3 regions of the Planococcus sp. MB-3u-03 genome follow, and region 2 is predicted to be linked to each of the others. Evidence: riboswitches for the same ligand, from Rfam matches in the RefSeq annotation. Region 2 holds a riboswitch; each other region holds the start of a gene.

Region 1 (6,104 bases), 470 kb from region 2:
AGAAATACTTGCCGGTTCTTGCAACGGGCGAGAAAATCGCAGCTTACGCCTTGACTGAGCCGAGCTCCGGATCGGATGCTTTGGGTGCGAAAACCGTCGCGAAACTGAACGAGGCGGGTACGCATTACGTCTTGAACGGCGAAAAGCAATGGATCACAAATGCAGGATTTGCGGATGTCTTCGTGGTCTATGCAAAAATCGACGGCGAACAGTTCTCGGCATTTATCGTCGAGCGCGACTTCGGGGGCGTATCGGTTGGCCCGGAAGAAAAGAAAATGGGCATCAAATCGTCTTCCACACGTACATTGATCTTGGAAGATGCAGAAGTGCCAGTGGAAAACCTTCTCGGCGAAGCAGGGCGCGGACACATCATCGCCTTCAACATCTTGAACATTGGGCGCTACAAACTGGGCGTCGGCACAATCGGCGCATCCAAGCGCGCAATGGAATTGACGATTCCTTACACGAACCAGCGCCAGCAATTCAAGACGCCGATCTCTTCTTTCAACCTGACAAAAGAGAAGTTGGCGACAATGGCCTCTAAATTGTATGCTGTTGAAAGTTCCGTTTACCGTACAGTCGGCTTGTTCGAAGACCGCATGAGCGGCTTCACGGATGAGCAGCAAGCTGACGGCAAACTGGTCGCGGATTCCATCGCTGAATTTGCCATCGAATGTTCATTGAATAAATTCTTCGGAACGGAAACTTTGGATTATATCGTCGATGAAGGCGTCCAGCTGCACGGCGGCTACGGATTCATGCAGGAGTATGAAATCGAGCGCATCTACCGCGATTCCCGCATTAACCGAATCTTCGAAGGAACAAATGAAATCAACCGCCTGCTCGTACCGGGTACGCTGCTCCGTAAAGCGATGAAAGGCGAGTTGCCGCTTCTTGAGCATGCACAAGCATTGCAGGAAGAGCTTTTGATGATGATGCCGGAAGAAGTCGGAACGGAAGCCTTGGCCCAGGAAAAAGCTTTGGTGAAAAACGCCAAGAAAATCGCCATCTTGGCAGCCGGCCTTGCCGCACAAACTTATGGCAAGAAACTGGAAGCGGAGCAGGAAGTGCTCGTGAACATCGCTGATATCGTCAGCAATGTGTTCGCGATGGAATCTGTCGTCTTGCGCACAGAAAAAGCCATTGCGGCAAGCGGCGAAGAAAAAGCGAAGCAGAAACTTCTTTATACGCAGATCTTCTGCCAGGAAGCTTTGGAAGAAATCGAAAAAGATGCGAAAGAAACCTTGATCGCAGCAATCGATGGCGACAATCAGCGCATGATGCTGTCCGCCCTCCGCAAATTGACGCGTTCAACACCGTATAACTTGATCGCGAAAAAACGCGAAGCATCCGAAAAATTGATCAACACAGAAAAATACGTCGTTTAATCGACCACAAAGAACGGGAAGGGGAAACCCTTCCTGTTTTTATTCGGATAAAACCAATCTCTCGGCAGTCGACTGGCCCGGGGCATTTTGATATGCTTGGTTACAAGACAGGAGGAGATTTGATGATCCAGTATTACGCTTACCCGAAATGCTCGACCTGCCAAAAAGGCAAGAAATGGCTTGAGGCGAATGGTGCGGAGTTCGACTACATCGATATCTCGCAAACCCCGCCCTCCGCAGCACAGTTGAAAGTAATCCACGAAACGAGCGGCATCGAGCTGAAGAAGTTTTTCAATACGAGCGGCAAGAAATACCGCGAACTCGGATTGAAGGAAAAACTGCCGAACATGTCCGCAGATGAGCAATATGAATTGCTGGCGTCGGACGGCATGCTGATCAAACGCCCGCTCGCTTGGGACGGTTCTCAGGCGACACTCGGCTTCAAGGAAGACGTATACGCAAATACATGGAGTTGACAAGTTTGTCGTCTTGTTTTTCATCCTTGGTTGTGGCAAACTGAAATTGAGTCAATTACATATTTGGAGGGGTTTGGATGAGCACACCACAAGAGCTTCGCTATTCAAAAGAACACGAATGGGTCAAAGTCGAAGACGGCAAAGCACGTATCGGCATTACTCATTTCGCGCAAGATGAACTTGGAGACATCGTATTTGTCGAGCTTCCGCAAGTCGGCGACGAGCTGAAAAAAGACGAGCCATTCGGCAGCGTCGAGTCCGTTAAAACGGTATCGGAATTGTATGCGCCGATCAGCGGCAAAATCGTCGAAGTCAATTCTGAGCTTGAAGACAGCCCGGAATTCGTCAACGAATCCCCTTATGAAAAAGCGTGGATGGTCGTTGTGGAAGCCCCTTCCGAAGATGAGGTCAATGCATTGATGTCAGCTGACGAATATAAAGAAATGACAAACGAGTAAGTTCGGAAAGCGCCTCTTTATGGCGCTTTTTTTCATATATCGTTTTCTGGGGGGATACGTATGGAGAAAGTGATAGTGGTTGAAGGGATCAGCGACAAGACCCGGATAGCTCCCTTGATTGCAGAACCCGTGACGATTCTTTGCACAAATGGTACAGTAAGTGCTACAAGACTCGAGGAAATGCTGTTGCCTTTTGAAGGTCAGGATATCATCATCCTGGTCGATGCGGACGCTTCCGGCGATAAACTGCGCAAGCTCATCAAGCGCGAATTTCCGGAAGCCCGCCATTTCCACATCGACCGAAGTTATAAAGAGGTGGCGACGACGCCGCTGCGCAAGCTGATCGATGTGCTCATCGCAGCCGATGTACAGGTCTTAAATCCAGTAGCAGGGAATGACTATTATGAACGAATGGACACATAAAGAATGGCTCAAGGAAAAAAACACACAGCCTGTGGCAGCGTATTATCTGTATACGCCGATGTGCGGCACCTGCCAAGTCGCGAGCAAGATGCTTGGCGTAGTTGCGGAACTTTTGCCGGGCCTCCCGATGGGCAAAGCCAATTTGAATTATGTACAGGAAGTCGCGGAGCTCTACGAAGTGGAAAGCGTGCCATGCCTGCTGATCTCCCAGGATGGCAAAGTGACGGATAAGGTCTATGCTTTCCAATCGGTGCCTTATTTGTATGAGAAATTGAAATCGGTTGACGAATATAGCCAGCCATGATAAATTTAATTTCTGAAATTAACTTAATAGCGTAACTCTTATAAAGAGAGGTGGAGGGAAGTGCCCGATGAAGCCCGGCAACCGTCATGAAAATGAAATGGTGCCAAGTCACTCAAAGTTCAGGCTTTGAAAGATGAGAGAACGGTTTATTGTGTTTACACATGTGCCTTTCTGCTTATCTGAGCAGGAAGGTTTTTTTATTAGCAAAAGATTTAGGAGAGTGCCCAATCATGATTGAGTTAAAAGGATTGACAAAAATATTCGATACCGGCAAAGTGCGTTTGACGGCTGTCGACCATGTCGATTTGACAGTGCCGGCAGGCGAGATTTTTGGCATCATCGGCTATAGCGGAGCAGGGAAAAGTACTTTGATCCGCCTGCTGAATGGCCTTGAAAAGCCGAGTGAAGGTTCTGTTGAGATCAACGGCCAGAACATCACGGCGATTTCGGGACCGAAGCTTCGCAAAGCCCGCCAGAAGGTCAGCATGATCTTCCAGCATTTCAATTTGCTGTGGTCGCGGACCGTGCGGGAGAACATTGAATTTCCTCTCGAGATTGCCGGAGTGGGGAAAGAGGAGCGGCGCAAGCGTTCTGCAGAGCTGATTGAACTGGTCGGCTTGGAAGGGCGTGAAAACGCCTATCCAGCCCAGCTTTCCGGCGGGCAGAAGCAGCGCGTCGGCATAGCCCGGGCACTGGCCAATGACCCTGAAGTCTTGCTTTGCGATGAAGCGACATCGGCACTCGATCCGCAAACGACCGATGCGATTTTGGATTTGTTGGTCGACATCAACAAGCGCCTTGGCTTGACGATTGTCTTGATCACGCACGAAATGCACGTCATCCGGAAGATTTGCCATCGGGTTGCCGTCATGGAAGGCGGCCGCGTCGTCGAACTGGGCGAAGTGCTGCATGTCTTCCAGCATCCGAAGGAAAATATCACGAAGCGCTTTGTTGCCCAAGTGACCGAGACGGAAGATTCGGCAGAGACCGTCCGCCATTTGCGCGAGCAATATCCGGAAGGGCAATTGGTCAAATTGATATTCGTCGGTGACCAGGCGGAGCAGCCGATCCTGACGCAGCTGATCCGGGAATACAAAGTGGAAGTCAATATCGTCCACGGCAATATCTCTCACACACAGCGCGGTGCTTATGGCACACTGATCCTTCAATTGAAGGGAACAGCAGATGAGATCGCAAAGGCACTTGCCTTCCTCGGTGCGCATGATGTACAGACGGAGGTGATGGGCAATGCTTGAGAATTTGTTCCCGAACGTTGATTGGCAAGCTATGTGGGAAGCGACGCTCGAAACGATTTACATGACGGCAGTGTCCACGCTGTTCACCTTTATCATCGGGCTCGTGCTAGGCGTTATCCTGTTTTTGACTGCACCCAACCAATTATGGGCGAATAAAGTGGTCAACTGGCTATCAGGAGCGTTCGTTAATATATTCCGTTCGATTCCATTTATCATCTTGATCATTTTGCTTATCCCATTCACGAAATTCCTGATCGGCAGCATCCGTGGGCCGAACGCTGCACTCCCGGCATTGATCATCGGGGCAGCTCCATTCTATGCCCGCATGGTGCTGATCGCCTTGAAAGAAATCGACAAAGGCGTCATCGAAGCCGCGCGCTCGATGGGAGCGACGACGTGGACGATTATCCGCAAAGTGCTGCTGCCTGAATCAAAACCCGCTTTGATTTCCGGAATCACCGTAACCGCCATCGCCTTGGTTGGCTATACCGCCATGGCAGGCATCATCGGCGCTGGAGGGCTCGGGACGCTCGCGTTCTTGGACGGGTTCCAACGAAGCCGCGAAGACGTAACTCTCGTCTCGACGATCTTGATTTTGGTCATCGTCTTCGCCGTCCAATTTGTCGGTGACTTCTTGACCAGCAGAGCCGATAAACGCTAAGCCGTCTTGGGCGGATCGATTAAATAAAAAGGGGCAGTCATTGCCCGGTATTATATAAAACTACATTTAATAGAAGAAAAGGGGAATTTTGTAATGAAAAAATTAGTATTCGGTTCATTTGCAGCAGTATTGGCGTTATCGGCTTGCGGCGCTGAAGAAAGCAACGGCGGCGGTTCAGAAGGCGAAGAAACAAGCACGTTGACAGTCGGCGCTTCTAACGTGCCTCACGGAGAGATTTTAGAACAGGCAAAACCAATCCTTGCAGAACAAGGAATTGAGCTTGAAATCGAAACATACCAGGATTATATCCTTCCGAACCAAGACTTGGAATCAGGGGATCTGGATGCCAACTATTATCAGCACATTCCTTATTTGGAAGCACAAATTGCCGATCACGGATATGACTTCGCCAATGCTGGCGCGGTCCACATCGAGCCAATGGGCATCTACTCAAAAGACATTGCGTCTTTGGATGAGATTCCACAAGATGGAACGATTCTTATGAGCAACTCTGTCGCGGAGCACGGTCGTATGCTGTCAATTCTTGAAGCAGAAGGATTGATCAAGCTTGATGAAAATGTTGACAAAACAACAGCTGAAGTCAGCGACATCGTTGAAAACGAGAAAAACATCCAGTTCGAGACAGAATACGAACCGGCGCTACTCGTGCAAATGTACGAAGCAAATGAAGGCGATGCAGTATTCATCAACGCCAACTATGCTATCGATGCAGGCTTGAAGCCGATGGAAGATTCAATCGCACTTGAAGGTTCGGATTCTCCTTATGCCAACCTGATCGTCGTTCAATCCGGTGATGAAGAAAACGAAGACATTCAAGCACTAGTCGAAGTCTTGACTTCACAAGAAATCCAAGACTTCATCCTTGAAGAATGGGACGGCGCTGTCATTCCTGTTGAACAATAAACCATAAAACGCGATGCATTCCCGAGAGGAATGCATCGCGTTTTTTTATGTTGAAAAACAGGGGGGGAACGGAAGAGCTTGCGGAATAAAACACTTTCAGCAATCCTTCAAAACATTTTATTATTTTTTCGAAATAATAAAAATATTACGTGATTTAGGAAAAAGCTATTAGCTTTTCGAAAACTATGGTAATTTCACATAATAACGAATAAAC
Region 2 (6,104 bases):
CATCTTGCCGATCACAACGGGCGATACCGCGCTTCGCTCATCGCGCATGATCTTGGCTGACTTGCTGTCGAAGTTCACCAAGACTGACGGCACTTTGAGAATCCTATTGATCACCATCCCGCTCGCCATCCCGACGTTCTACATGGCGACGATCGACTACACCTTCTTGTGGCGCTACGTCGGCTGGACCAACCAAGTGGTCGCGACATTTATGCTGTGGACAGCGACGATGTATTTGCTCAAGAACTACAAAATGCACTGGATCAGCGGCGTACCGGCCATGTTCATGACAGGCGTCGTCTCCATGTACATCTTCTACGCACCGGAAGGCTTGAATATGGAATACCACATCGCCGCCATGATCGGCTCGGTCATCACGCTGGCTATCGCTTTATGGTATATCGCACAGATCATGAAGTACCGCGCTGCGAAGCAAGTGGATTCGGAAGTTGAAACGGTTTAAATGAAAAAAGATGAGCCCCGGCAGTTTTGCCGGGGCTCATCTTTTTGGTTTATTCCAAATTTTCGACCGCGTAGTCAGCTTCTTCTTGTGTAAATTGACCGCCATAATCAGAAGTCAATTGATTGCGAATAGCTTCCTTGGACATACTCATGCTTTCCTGATAAGTCTTGGCCGACTCCAAAGCGTTCGCATTCCAATCTGCATCCACATTGTCGATCGCATATTGTGCAGCATCTTCTGGGAACTGTCCGCCGTATTCAGAAGTCAATTGATCGAACACACCGGCTTTCGACATATGCATGGTATCTGAATAGGTCTGTGCTTGATTCAATGCAGATTCAAACTCAGTCGATACTTCCGGCTCAGCTGGCTCTTCTTCAACCGGTTCTTCCGTTTCAGCGGCTTCTTCCGTTTCAGCTGGTTCCTCTGCTTCTTCCGAAGAAGTTTCTTCGGTTGCGGTTTCTTCTGTTGCCGGAGCTGTTTCTGTCGGGCCCTCGGTTTCAGTGGAATCTTCTCCTCCTCCGACTAATGCAACCAGTATGGCCATTAATACAAATAGGCCAATGATGCCGAGACAGCCAATCTTAAATACTTTTTTCATGATGAATCCCCCTCGTTTTCGAATAAATTTCACTTATTATTGCTTTTCTTTATTTCCGCGAGCTTCATAATCCCGCTCAATCTCCCTCTTCCACTCCCGGCCAATCTTTTTCCCGGTCCGGAACGAACTCACCGCTTCGCTCAACACTTGATAATTCAACTCCGTCCCCTCCGCATCCGCATGGTAATCCACCGCAAAATCTTCGTCGACACCGAATTTCTTTGCGGTCGCGGCCGCGTCGATGTTCGCACCGAGAAAAATGAATTCCCACCCAGCCGTCTTTTTCGAGGCAATCATTTCATTAATTTTCTTGTATGTGTATTCACAGCTGGAGTTTTCCAGGCCATCCGTCGTGATGACGAACATCACTTGATCGGCCTGGTGCTTTTTCAATGTCCCTTTTTGCGCATTGCTGATCTTTTGGATTGTCGAGCCGACCGCATCGAGCAAAGCCGTCATGCCGCCTACTTCATAATCGCTATCCGTCATCGGCGAAATACCTTCGAGCGAAATCCGATCGTGAAGCAGCTCGTATTCGTGGTTGAATAGAACCGTCGTCACGCGGACCTCGCCTGGGAGCTTTCGCTGTTTGTCGATTAGGGCATTAAAGCCGCCGATCGTATCTTTTTCGAGCCCCGCCATCGAACCGCTCTTGTCGAGAATAAACACCAATTCTGTCGTTTCATTTTTCATCTCAATTTCCTCCTTCAGGTTACTTGCTACCCCAAGGATACGATTTTCCAATAGAAAAAAGGTCGCTTTTAAAGCGACCTTTTACAAACCAATCAACTCACTGCACGACATAATTTATGTACTAAAAAGCAGGAGTAGCAGATGAAACTTTACGTTTATCTTCGAAAAAATTAAATCCCTACTAAATATATAGGAATACATATTGACCTCATTAAATGTCGATGGTATGGTCTTAATATAGCTGAATAGTTAATACGTTCTTATCATGAGAGGTGGAGGGATTGGCCCTACGAAACCTCGGCAGCGGACTCTTTTCGGGTACTGTGCCAAATCCAACAAGCGAATCGCTTGAGAGATAAGAAGAGTTGAAATCTTTTTTTTTGAGATGCAAACCTCTTCTTATTGAAGAGGTTTTTTTGTTTGGTTTCATGAAGAACCATTGCTGTTGCGCTAACTTCATTAAGGATGGTGTCATACATATGAAAAAGTCGAAAAAGTTTTTGCTTTTTACACTGATTTCAGCAACAGCATTAATCGCAGCTGCATGCGGTAATGAGGATTCCAATAGTTCTGCCAGCGCTTCTGAATCAGGCGAACAGAATTCGTGGGAACGAATTGAGGAATCAGGCAAATTAGTAGTGGGTACAGAAGGTTTATATTTTCCGGTTACCTACTTCGATGAAACAACGAAAGAATTGACTGGCTTTGATGTAGAAGTAGTACGGGCGATTGGGGATAAGCTAGGCCTAGAAGTTGAATTTAAAACGATGGAATTTGACGGCCTTTTGCCCGCACTAAGAAATGGTCAGATCGATATTGCAGCAAATGACTTTTCGATTACAGAAGAACGCCTCGAGAAATTTGATTTTACAGTTCCCGTCAAGCATTCCTATGGATCAGCCATTGTCCGGGAGAATGATGATTCTGGAATTACAACGGTGGATGATTTAGCAGGTAAGAAAGTTGGTGGAGCTGCGACGAGCAATTACTCCGACTATGCTAAAGAACAAGGCGCTGAGGTAGTGGTCTATACTGGATCAGATACTGTGCTTCCTGAAATTGTGCAAGGACGCGTTGATGCTACACTTAATGATTATTTAGTACTAATTCAAGCACTAGAACAATTCGACAAACCTGGATTGAAGCTTGCTGAAAATGTGAAGTTTTCTCCTAACAGCAGTGGCTTAGTGATGCAAAAAGACAGTCCGGAATTGAAAGAACAACTTGATGCCGCCCTTACAGAATTAATCGAAGATGGCACCGTGACGGAAATCTCACTTGAATTTTTAGGTGCTGACGTCACAAAGCCAGTTGAAGTTGAATAATCCTACAGGGGAATCCTTTGATTCCTCTTTTTTCTATCCTGCACATCCAAAGGAGATAAAATATGTCTGAGTTTAAATGGGAATATCTTTTTAATATAGAAGTCGCAATAGAGGCTCTTCCGTTTATCTTGGAAGGAGCTTGGTATACTCTATTGATCGCAATTGTAAGCATGCTTCTCGCTCTATTTCTAGGGTTGTTCGTTGCCCTTGCCCGCATGAATAAACTAGCTTTGATTTCCTTTCCTACACGCCTATTTATCTCATTTATGCGCGGAACGCCCCTTCTTGTTATTTTATTCATCCTGTATTTCGGGTTTCCGATGGTCGGTATCGATATGCAACCATTGACAGCCGCCATCATCGGCATTAGTATCCACTTCTCCGCCTATACGGCCGAAGTGATTCGGTCGGCCATCTCATCGGTAGCAAAAGGTCAATGGGAAGCGGCGGAAACTCTCAGAATGACTTACTGGCAAACAATGCGGCGCATCATTTTGCCACAGGGTACGCGCATTGCGCTGCCACCTTTATCAAGTATTTTTATGGACATTATAAAAGGCACCTCACTTGCCATGGTCATTACTGTTTCCGAGATGTTCTACCGGGCGAAGGTCGTTGTTGGACAAACTTATGAAAGCTTGACCCTGTATATTCTAGTGGCACTCATTTATTGGGCAATTTGTTCAGTTGTCACCTTACTGCAGGATTATTTAGAGAAAAAAGCAAATCGTTATGTCATGACGTGAATGGAGTTTTGAAAATGATTAAAGTCGATCAGCTCAGCAAAAACTTTAATGACAACGAAGTCTTAAAGTCCATTTCCCTCGAAATCGAACAAGGCGAAGTTCTTAGCATCATCGGACCGTCCGGATCAGGTAAGACCACATTACTTCGGTGCTTGAATTTATTAGAGTCCCCTACCTCAGGATCACTTAAAATCAAGGATGTAGTTGTCACTTTTAACGGCAAGGCACCATCAAAAAAACAGAAAGTCGATATACAGCAGTACTCTGGAATGGTATTTCAGCATTTTCATCTATTTCCGCATAAAACGGTTATCGAGAACGTTATCGAAGCACCGCTAATCGTCCAAAAACGAGACAAACAGGAAGTTGTAACAGAAGCAGAAGAACTGCTCCATAAGGTTGGTTTATCAGCTCATAAAAACCATTATCCCGAACAGCTTTCGGGAGGCCAGAAGCAGCGAGCCGCTATTGCACGCATTCTCGCTTTAAAACCAGATGTATTGTTATTTGACGAACCTACATCGGCTCTGGACCCTGAACTCGTCGGTGAAGTATTAACCGTCATCAAAGATTTAGCGCAAGAAGGCCAGACAATGATCATTGTGACACATGAAATGCATTTCGCTCGCGAAGTATCCGACCGCGTTGTTTTTATCGCGGATGGCTATATTGTTGAAGAAGGAAAACCAGAAGTTCTATTTTCATCTCCTCAAGAAGAACGTACAAAGAAATTTTTGGAGAAAGTCCTCGTCCGATAAATTCGCAAATATAAAACAGCCCCGTTCCGTGAACAGGGCTGTTTCTAATTTAGAAACTGTATAGAATCTTTTACGAACCAAGAAGCGCTTCATCAAATGCAAACAAGGCTTCATTGATTTCAAAGATATTGTATTGTTCCCGCTCAATGAAATAACGGACGATCAAGTCGAATTTATGGCTGTTCGACAAGCGGTAGCCCGCCGTCCCGAGCAGTTCCTCCGTCTCGTCGAGATCCAGTTCGAGCGCGATCGCAAACGCCAGGATGGTCTTTTTCTTCGGCGTGTAGCCTGGGGAGTTTCTGATTTTGGAAAACAGCTTCTTGTCGAGATTCGCCTTTTTATAGGTCTCGGCATCGGTCATGCCTCGGTCGTCAATGAACCTGAACAGACGCTTCGAAAAGGATTCGTCCAGCTCTTCCAAGAACTCTTCGAGGCTCAGTTCCTGTTCCAGCACTTCTTTCGGTTCGTACATCGGGATTTCCAGTGGCTGCTGGTCGCGATAACGGACAGCCCGGTCTTCTAAAACCGACGCTTCCTGTTCATTGATGAATGTTTCAATCGATTCATAAAGCTTCTGGCTAATGCCAAACGACTGCTGGTCCAAGACGACCAGATAGACGTCCATATCGCGCAAGTTCAAAAAGGTATCAATCTCTTCCGTCGCCACACGCAACGCCGGTTCTTTCGGATAGCCGAAGATACCGGTCGAGATGAGCGGAAAAGCAATCGACTCACAGCCAAGCTCGGCGGCAAGTTGCAGCGAGTTGCGGTAGCAATTGCGCAACAAGGTCTCTTCATTGTGACCTCCGCCTTCCCAAACAGGTCCGACCGTATGGATGACGAACTTTGCATCCAACGCAAAGCTTTCGGTGTGCACCGCTTCCCCGACCGCACAATGGCCGATTCTGTCGCACGCTTCCTGCAGCTGCTTCGGCCCCGCTGCCCGGAAAATTGCCCCGCATACACCGCCGTCCATCTTCAGGCTGGAGTTTGCGGCATTGACGATGGCATCGGTTGTCATTTTGGTGATATCGTTGCGCACGATTTGCAGTGGCATGGGCTCATCCCTCTCTGTCTTCAGTCTCTATTGTTCTATAGTACCTGATTGGCCCGTCCCTGTGCACCACACAATTCTGAACACCGGATTCGCCGAGATATGAGGCGCAGCGCGGGGGTTCAGTTTAGCGAACCGATTTTTGTCCCTGTGCGCCAAACAATTCGAGCATAAAAATACACCCGGCAGGCGCATGCTGCGGATGTGTTTTTGTACACTATATCGGTCGATACTTCTTTAAAACTCTTCGTGAGTTGCCGGATCCATACCAAACAGCCTGCCGTCTGGGCGGGACAATCCAGCGATCGCCGTCATTTCGGTTTCGCTTAATTCAAAATCGAAAATATCCAGATTTTCGCGCTGACGCGTCGGGGAAGTCGAGCGCGGAATGGACACAGAACCGATTTGGTATTGCCAGCGCAGCACCACTTGAGGGATCGTTTTGTGATGGCTTTCTGCGATTT
Region 3 (6,104 bases), 180 kb from region 2:
GCATAAATTCTATTTAATAGGAGGAACCGAATCATGGCAAAAGAAATTAAGTTCAGTGAAGATGCACGCAGCTTGATGCTGCAAGGTGTAGATAAATTAGCGGACGCAGTCAAAGTAACGCTTGGGCCAAAAGGGCGCAATGTCGTGCTTGAGAAGAAATTCGGCACGCCGCTTATTACAAACGATGGCGTAACGATCGCTAAAGAAATCGAGCTTGAAAACGCGTTTGAAAACATGGGCGCAAAACTCGTGGCGGAAGTTGCTTCCAAAACAAATGATATCGCAGGTGACGGTACGACAACTGCGACAGTTCTAGCACAAGCGATGATCCGCGAAGGCTTGAAGAACGTCACAGCTGGCGCAAACCCTGTCGGCATCCGCCGCGGCATCGAACTTGCTGTGGAAAGCGCAGTTACGGGATTGCAATCTATTTCCCAGCAAATCGAAGGCAAAGAATCGATCGCGCAAGTAGCGGCGATTTCTTCAGGCGACGAGGAAGTCGGTAAATTGATCGCAGAAGCAATGGAGCGCGTCGGCAACGATGGCGTCATCCCATTGGAAGAATCACGCGGCTTCACGACGGAACTTGACGTTGTGGAAGGGATGCAATTCGACCGCGGCTACCAGTCTCCTTACATGGTGACGGATTCCGATAAAATGGAAGCGGTTCTTGAAAACCCGTTCATCCTTGTCACTGACAAGAAAATCGGCAATATCCAGGAAATCCTTCCGGTGCTTGAGCAAGTCGTTCAGCAAAGCAAACCGCTACTCATCATCTCTGAAGATGTTGAAGGCGAAGCGTTGGCAACACTTGTCGTGAACAAATTGCGCGGCACATTCAACGCAGTAGCTGTGAAAGCTCCTGGATTCGGCGATCGCAGAAAAGCGATGCTTGAAGACATTGCTGCACTTACTGGCGCTGAAGTGATCACGGAAGATCTCGGTCTTGACCTGAAATCCACAAATATCGCACAACTTGGACGCGCAGCGAAAGTCGTCGTTTCGAAAGACAACACGACAATCGTTGAAGGCAATGGCGATTCCGAGAAAATCATCGCACGCGTGGCGCAAATCCGTAGCCAATTGGAAGAAACGACTTCTGAATTCGACCGCGAAAAACTGCAGGAGCGCCTCGCGAAACTTGCTGGCGGCGTAGCAGTGATCAAAGTCGGCGCAGCAACTGAAACAGAATTGAAAGAGCGTAAACTGCGCATTGAAGACGCATTGAACGCAACACGCGCAGCGGTTGAAGAAGGCATCGTGGCAGGCGGCGGTACAGCGCTTATCAATGTCTACAACCAAGTGGCGCAAATTGCGACAGAGCAAGAAGGCGACGTCGCGACTGGCATCAACATCGTGCTCCGTGCACTTGAAGAGCCGGTTCGCCAAATCGCAACGAACGCTGGCCTTGAAGGCTCGATCATCGTTCACCGCCTGAAAACGGAAGAAGTCGGAATCGGCTACAACGCAGCAACAGGCGAATGGGTCAACATGCTTGAACAAGGCATCGTAGACCCAACGAAAGTGACGCGTTCTGCACTGCAAAACGCAGCATCTGTTGCGGCTATGTTCCTGACAACTGAGGCTGTAGTGGCTGATATTCCGGAGCCAGCAGGTCAAGGTGGCGGAATGCCTGATATGGGTGGCATGGGAGGAATGATGTAAGCCATCAGCCCATCTAGAAAATCCCCTTTCACGTAATGTGAAAGGGGATTTTTTGATGTTTGAACTATACTCGAACTTAAGGACAGGGAATTCTACTTCCTCGAGGTATACTGAAAAACCGGATCCATCAACTCAAACTCATAGGTCTCACTATTGACCTTGCCAACAATCTGTTCGCTATCATAAAGCTCCAGCATAAACTGTGCCATCTCTTTTGAGGTATGGAACTTCTGCACATTGTCGCTATAGCTGAATTCATCAAGTTCCCGCGCAGTTTTCACGAATTCGGTTTCGGTCATGGATGGCGCGAGTATTTTAACTTTCAATCGAGCTCCGTTATCCTGCAGTTCCTGGGCAAGGCCTTCTGTAAATGCGCTCACGTAAAATTTGGTCGCAGCGTATGTAACAGCATTTGGCACGAGTCTGTAGCCTAAGTCAGATGATACGTTGATGAGCTGCGCCCCTTCTTGGTCCGCATAGTCGCGTGCATAAAGAGTGGAAAGCGTAGTGAGTGCCTCAACATTTACGCGCAGCATCTTTTCCGTTTTAGTCATATCCTGCTCAGCGACGGTAGCACTGTTTCCGAAGCCGGCGTTGTTGACGAAGGTTTCAATATCGTATTCTTTGAGGCTTTCGTATAGTGCATGGACCTGCTCGCTGTCGGATAGGTCGGTGGGTTTGATGACGACGTCCAGCTCAGAGTTCATGCTTTGAATCTTCTCTTTAAGATTATTGAGCTCGTTTTCCCTTCTTGCCACAAGAATAAGGTTTTTGCCGCATGTCGCAAAAGCCAGTGCAGCTTCATATCCGATTCCTGAGCTGGCGCCTGTAATTACCGTGTACTTCATGTGAATCCCTCCATTGAAATGAATAGATAGCTAGTGTGCAGAAACAATGAAACTCTCATGAGATTGTGCTGGCTCTTGAAGTGAAAGAAACAGCATTTTATAAACTGGAAACTTCAATATTAGAGTGTTTGGAATTAGGAGAGTTCTTAAATGAAGATTATACACTATTTTCCTGCTGGCACAGAAACATACAAAATATCTTAGCAAGGAGCGGTACGTGGAAACACATCTCTCCGATTTAGTAGGGAGGAGTGTTTTTATAGTACGATTTCTAAATTTTCTATTGCCATGAAATCCAAGCTCTGCTATTGTATTAATCATATCAATTTACTCGGCATTAATTCTGAGTACATAATTTCTTATCCAGATAAGTGGAGGGACTGGCCCTTTGAAGCTTCGGCAGCGGAACAGATTGGATGTCCAATTTGAAACTGTGCCAAATCCAGCAGGTGCTGTTAAGCATTTGAGAGATGAGAAGAGCCGGACGGTGAGCCTCTCTTCTTTTTTATGAAGAGGGGTTTTTCTATTGGCCGCAAGAATTGTAGCGTCTCATTCAAAATAAAAAAGACCAAGGAGAGATGGCAGATGAACAAGCGTTGGATTGGTGTGTTTGGGATTTCGGGTGCGCTATTATTAGCTGGATGCGGCGATAGCGGGGAAGCTTCCGAGGAAGACAAGAAAGAAGTGCGTGTCGGCTTTGGCGTCGGGACGTACGAGCAGCAATTCAAGGAAGGGATCTTGCCTATTTTGGAGGAGAAAGGGTATAAAGTGGATACAACAACTTTTTCCCAGAACATGCAGTTGAATCCGGCGATGCAGGAAGGCTTGATCGATGCGAGCATTTTCCAGAGCACGGCGTATATGGAAGGGATCAACGAGGAATTGGGCATGGACATGACCGGCATCGCTTTTGTGCCGAGCGCGCCTCAAGGTTTGTATTCAGCGAATCATCAATCGTTGGATGAGGTGAAGGACGGCTCGACTGTCGGCTTGCCGAATGATCCGGTCAACCAGGAACGCGCAGTGCGCATCTTGGAGGAACTCGGGTGGGTGACGGTGTCAGACGATGCAGGCGTGACGGATTTTAATTTGAACGCAGTGGAAAATGCGGATTACGATCTCGACTTGAAAGTCTTGGACCCAGCGCAAATTCTGGTGTCGCTGCAGGATATCGATTTTGGCGTCGTCAACGGCAATTATATTGCCAATGCGCCGGACCGCAAGATTACGGATGCGTTGAAAATCGAGAATACGCCCGAACAGCATCGGATTGTGGTGACGATCGAAGAAGATAACGCGGATACTCAGTGGGCGAAAGATTTGAAAGACGCTTACGAATCCGAGGAGTTCCAGGAATATATCGAGTCGAATGAGCAGTATGACGGCTTCATTTTGACGGAGGAATGGGCGCAATAGATAGGAGAAAGGTGAAGAATGATGGATATCCTAAAAGCGAAGACATTTGAAGAACGCATGGACATATTGAATGAAACCGTCGCACCGTTTACGGAACGGGCCGCGCACAATGATTTGGAACGAAAATTTCCATTTGAGAATTTTGAGGAACTGAAAGCGATCAATTACCCCGCGTTGACGATTCCGAAAGAATACGGCGGAGCGGGCATTTCCTTGTCTGAGATGCTGCGCTATCAGGAAGCGATCAGCCGCGCGGACGGGTCGACCGGTTTGTCAATCGGTTGGCATATGGGCATCGTTCAAGATTTGGGCGAGACCGGTAAATGGGACGAATCAGTGCTTGAAGCTTTATTTGACGATATCAAAGCACGCGGCGCATTGATCAATAATTGTGCGACCGAAAAGCAGACCGGCAGCCCGACAAGAGGCGGCAAGCCATCGACCACAGCGAGAAAAGTTGGCGGTTCGTGGGTCATTGATGGACGCAAGTCGTTCACGTCGATGGCGCCGGTATTGAATTACTTCAACGTGACCGCTGTGATTGAAGAGACCGGAGAAGTGGGCTATTTCCTCATTCCGCGGTCGGCTGAAGGCATAGCGATCGACGAGACTTGGGACAGTGTGGCGATGACCGGCACCGGAAGCCATGATTTGGTGTTGACGAATGTCCAAGTAGAGGAGAAGGCTTTGGTCGAGATTAGTGTGCCCGGGAAGAAGCGACCGGCGGGATGGCTGCTCCATATCCCGGCGTGCTATCTCGGAATCGCACAGGCCGCGCAGGACTATGCAATCCGCTTTGCACAGGAGTATTCGCCGAATAGCTTGAACGGGCCGATCATCGAGCTGCCGAACGTCAAACAAAAGATTGGCCAAATCGAATTGGAATTGCAGCGGTCACGGCATTTCCTTCATTCCGTCGCGAAACAATGGGACGGTTCGGACGAAGAACAGCGCTCACAGATGGCTGCGGAACTCGGGGCCGTAAAAGTCGCGGTGACGAATTCAGCGGTCGATATCGTGGATTTGGCGATGCGCGTCGCAGGTGCACACAGCCTGTCGGAAAAATCGCCTTTGCAGCGCTATTACCGCGATGTGCGGGCGGGACTTCACAACCCGCCGATGGAAGACATGCTCATTCCATCGCTTGCGGATTTTGCGATCGGCAAAGCGAAATCGAAACAACCGGTTAAATAGGGGCAGGGCCGCGGATCTTCAGTGATCTGCGGCTTTTTTCTTTTTATAATTGGAAAGAAATTACGGAGATAAGTGCAAATTATGTCGACGCTTACATTAATTTTCCCTTATGTGACATCTGTCACTAGCCGCTATGGCCGCGCCTCCTGTACGTTAACAAAAGCAGACAACTGCTTCCGATATGGAATTCGCATCTAGAGGGGAATTTTTAGAATGAAAAAAATCGCATGGATCACGGATACAGCAGCGCAATTGGATGATGCATTCATCCAAAGGCATAATGTCTATGTATTGCCCCTTAGTGTCGTGTTTGACGACGGGTCGTACCGAGAGTCGATCGACCTGACGCAGGGAGAATTTTACGATAAATTACGTGCGGCGAAAGTGTCGCCGAAAACTTCACAGCCGGCCATCGGGGAAATGACGGCCTTATACGAAAAACTGCAGGCGGAAGGCTACGATTTGGCGGTAGCCCTCCATTTGTCGAGTGGATTGTCCGGTACCTATAATAGCGCGCTATCAGCTGCCGAGATGGCGGATTTCAAGGTGTATCCGATCGACTCGAAAATCGGTTCGTTCCCGATGGGGAAAATGATCGAAATCGGCAATGAATTGTTCGCAGCCGGTAAAGAACCGGAAGAAGTCGTAGAGACAATCAATCAATTGACCGCCAAATCGCATTTATCGTTCATTCCGTCGAGCTTGAACCAATTGCATAAAAGCGGGCGGGTGTCCGGGACACAGGCGTTCCTCAGTAATATCCTCAACATCAAAGTAGTCATCACTTTTGTCGACGGCGTCACGACGATGAAAGAGAAAGTCCGGTCGAACAAACGCGCCAAGGAAAGCGTCAATTCGGCCTTGCGCGCGGATATGGAGTCCGGGATGGTGCCGGAAGTGGCGGTCATCCATTGCAATAATGAAGCCGGCGCGGAAGCGTGGAAAAACGAATTGATGAAGGAATTCTCAGGGCTTAAAGTA

The links. Region 2 has a riboswitch for S-adenosylmethionine ahead of CW734_RS04870 (transporter substrate-binding domain-containing protein). Riboswitches for the same ligand answer to the same signal wherever they lie in the genome.
Region 1: another riboswitch for S-adenosylmethionine. It lies ahead of CW734_RS07175 (methionine ABC transporter ATP-binding protein); the one in region 2 lies ahead of CW734_RS04870 (transporter substrate-binding domain-containing protein).
Region 3: another riboswitch for S-adenosylmethionine. It lies ahead of CW734_RS04050 (MetQ/NlpA family ABC transporter substrate-binding protein); the one in region 2 lies ahead of CW734_RS04870 (transporter substrate-binding domain-containing protein).

The regions. Positions count from the first base shown of each region.
Region 1 covers NZ_CP025135.1:1,185,842-1,191,945, forward strand. The annotation lists gene CW734_RS07150 (acyl-CoA dehydrogenase family protein) at 1-1,388, shown strand, start outside; gene CW734_RS07155 (arsenate reductase family protein) at 1,508-1,864, shown strand; gene gcvH (glycine cleavage system protein GcvH) at 1,942-2,322, shown strand; gene CW734_RS07165 (ribonuclease M5) at 2,383-2,745, shown strand; gene CW734_RS07170 (thioredoxin family protein) at 2,726-3,049, shown strand; SAM riboswitch class I at 3,085-3,189, shown strand; gene CW734_RS07175 (methionine ABC transporter ATP-binding protein) at 3,280-4,305, shown strand; gene CW734_RS07180 (methionine ABC transporter permease) at 4,298-4,966, shown strand; gene CW734_RS07185 (MetQ/NlpA family ABC transporter substrate-binding protein) at 5,060-5,890, shown strand.
Region 2 covers NZ_CP025135.1:717,501-723,604, reverse strand. The annotation lists gene CW734_RS04885 (carbon starvation CstA family protein) at 1-463, shown strand, start outside; gene CW734_RS04880 (Ltp family lipoprotein) at 513-1,064, opposite strand; gene CW734_RS04875 (vWA domain-containing protein) at 1,101-1,757, opposite strand; SAM riboswitch class I at 2,015-2,119, shown strand; gene CW734_RS04870 (transporter substrate-binding domain-containing protein) at 2,237-3,082, shown strand; gene CW734_RS04865 (amino acid ABC transporter permease) at 3,145-3,828, shown strand; gene CW734_RS04860 (amino acid ABC transporter ATP-binding protein) at 3,843-4,586, shown strand; gene CW734_RS04855 (macro domain-containing protein) at 4,657-5,643, opposite strand; gene CW734_RS04850 (aldo/keto reductase) at 5,878-6,104, opposite strand, start outside.
Region 3 covers NZ_CP025135.1:536,756-542,859, forward strand. The annotation lists gene groL (chaperonin GroEL) at 34-1,665, shown strand; gene CW734_RS04045 (SDR family NAD(P)-dependent oxidoreductase) at 1,758-2,513, opposite strand; SAM riboswitch class I at 2,870-2,990, shown strand; gene CW734_RS04050 (MetQ/NlpA family ABC transporter substrate-binding protein) at 3,099-3,929, shown strand; gene CW734_RS04055 (acyl-CoA dehydrogenase family protein) at 3,951-5,123, shown strand; gene CW734_RS04060 (DegV family protein) at 5,337-6,104, shown strand, end outside.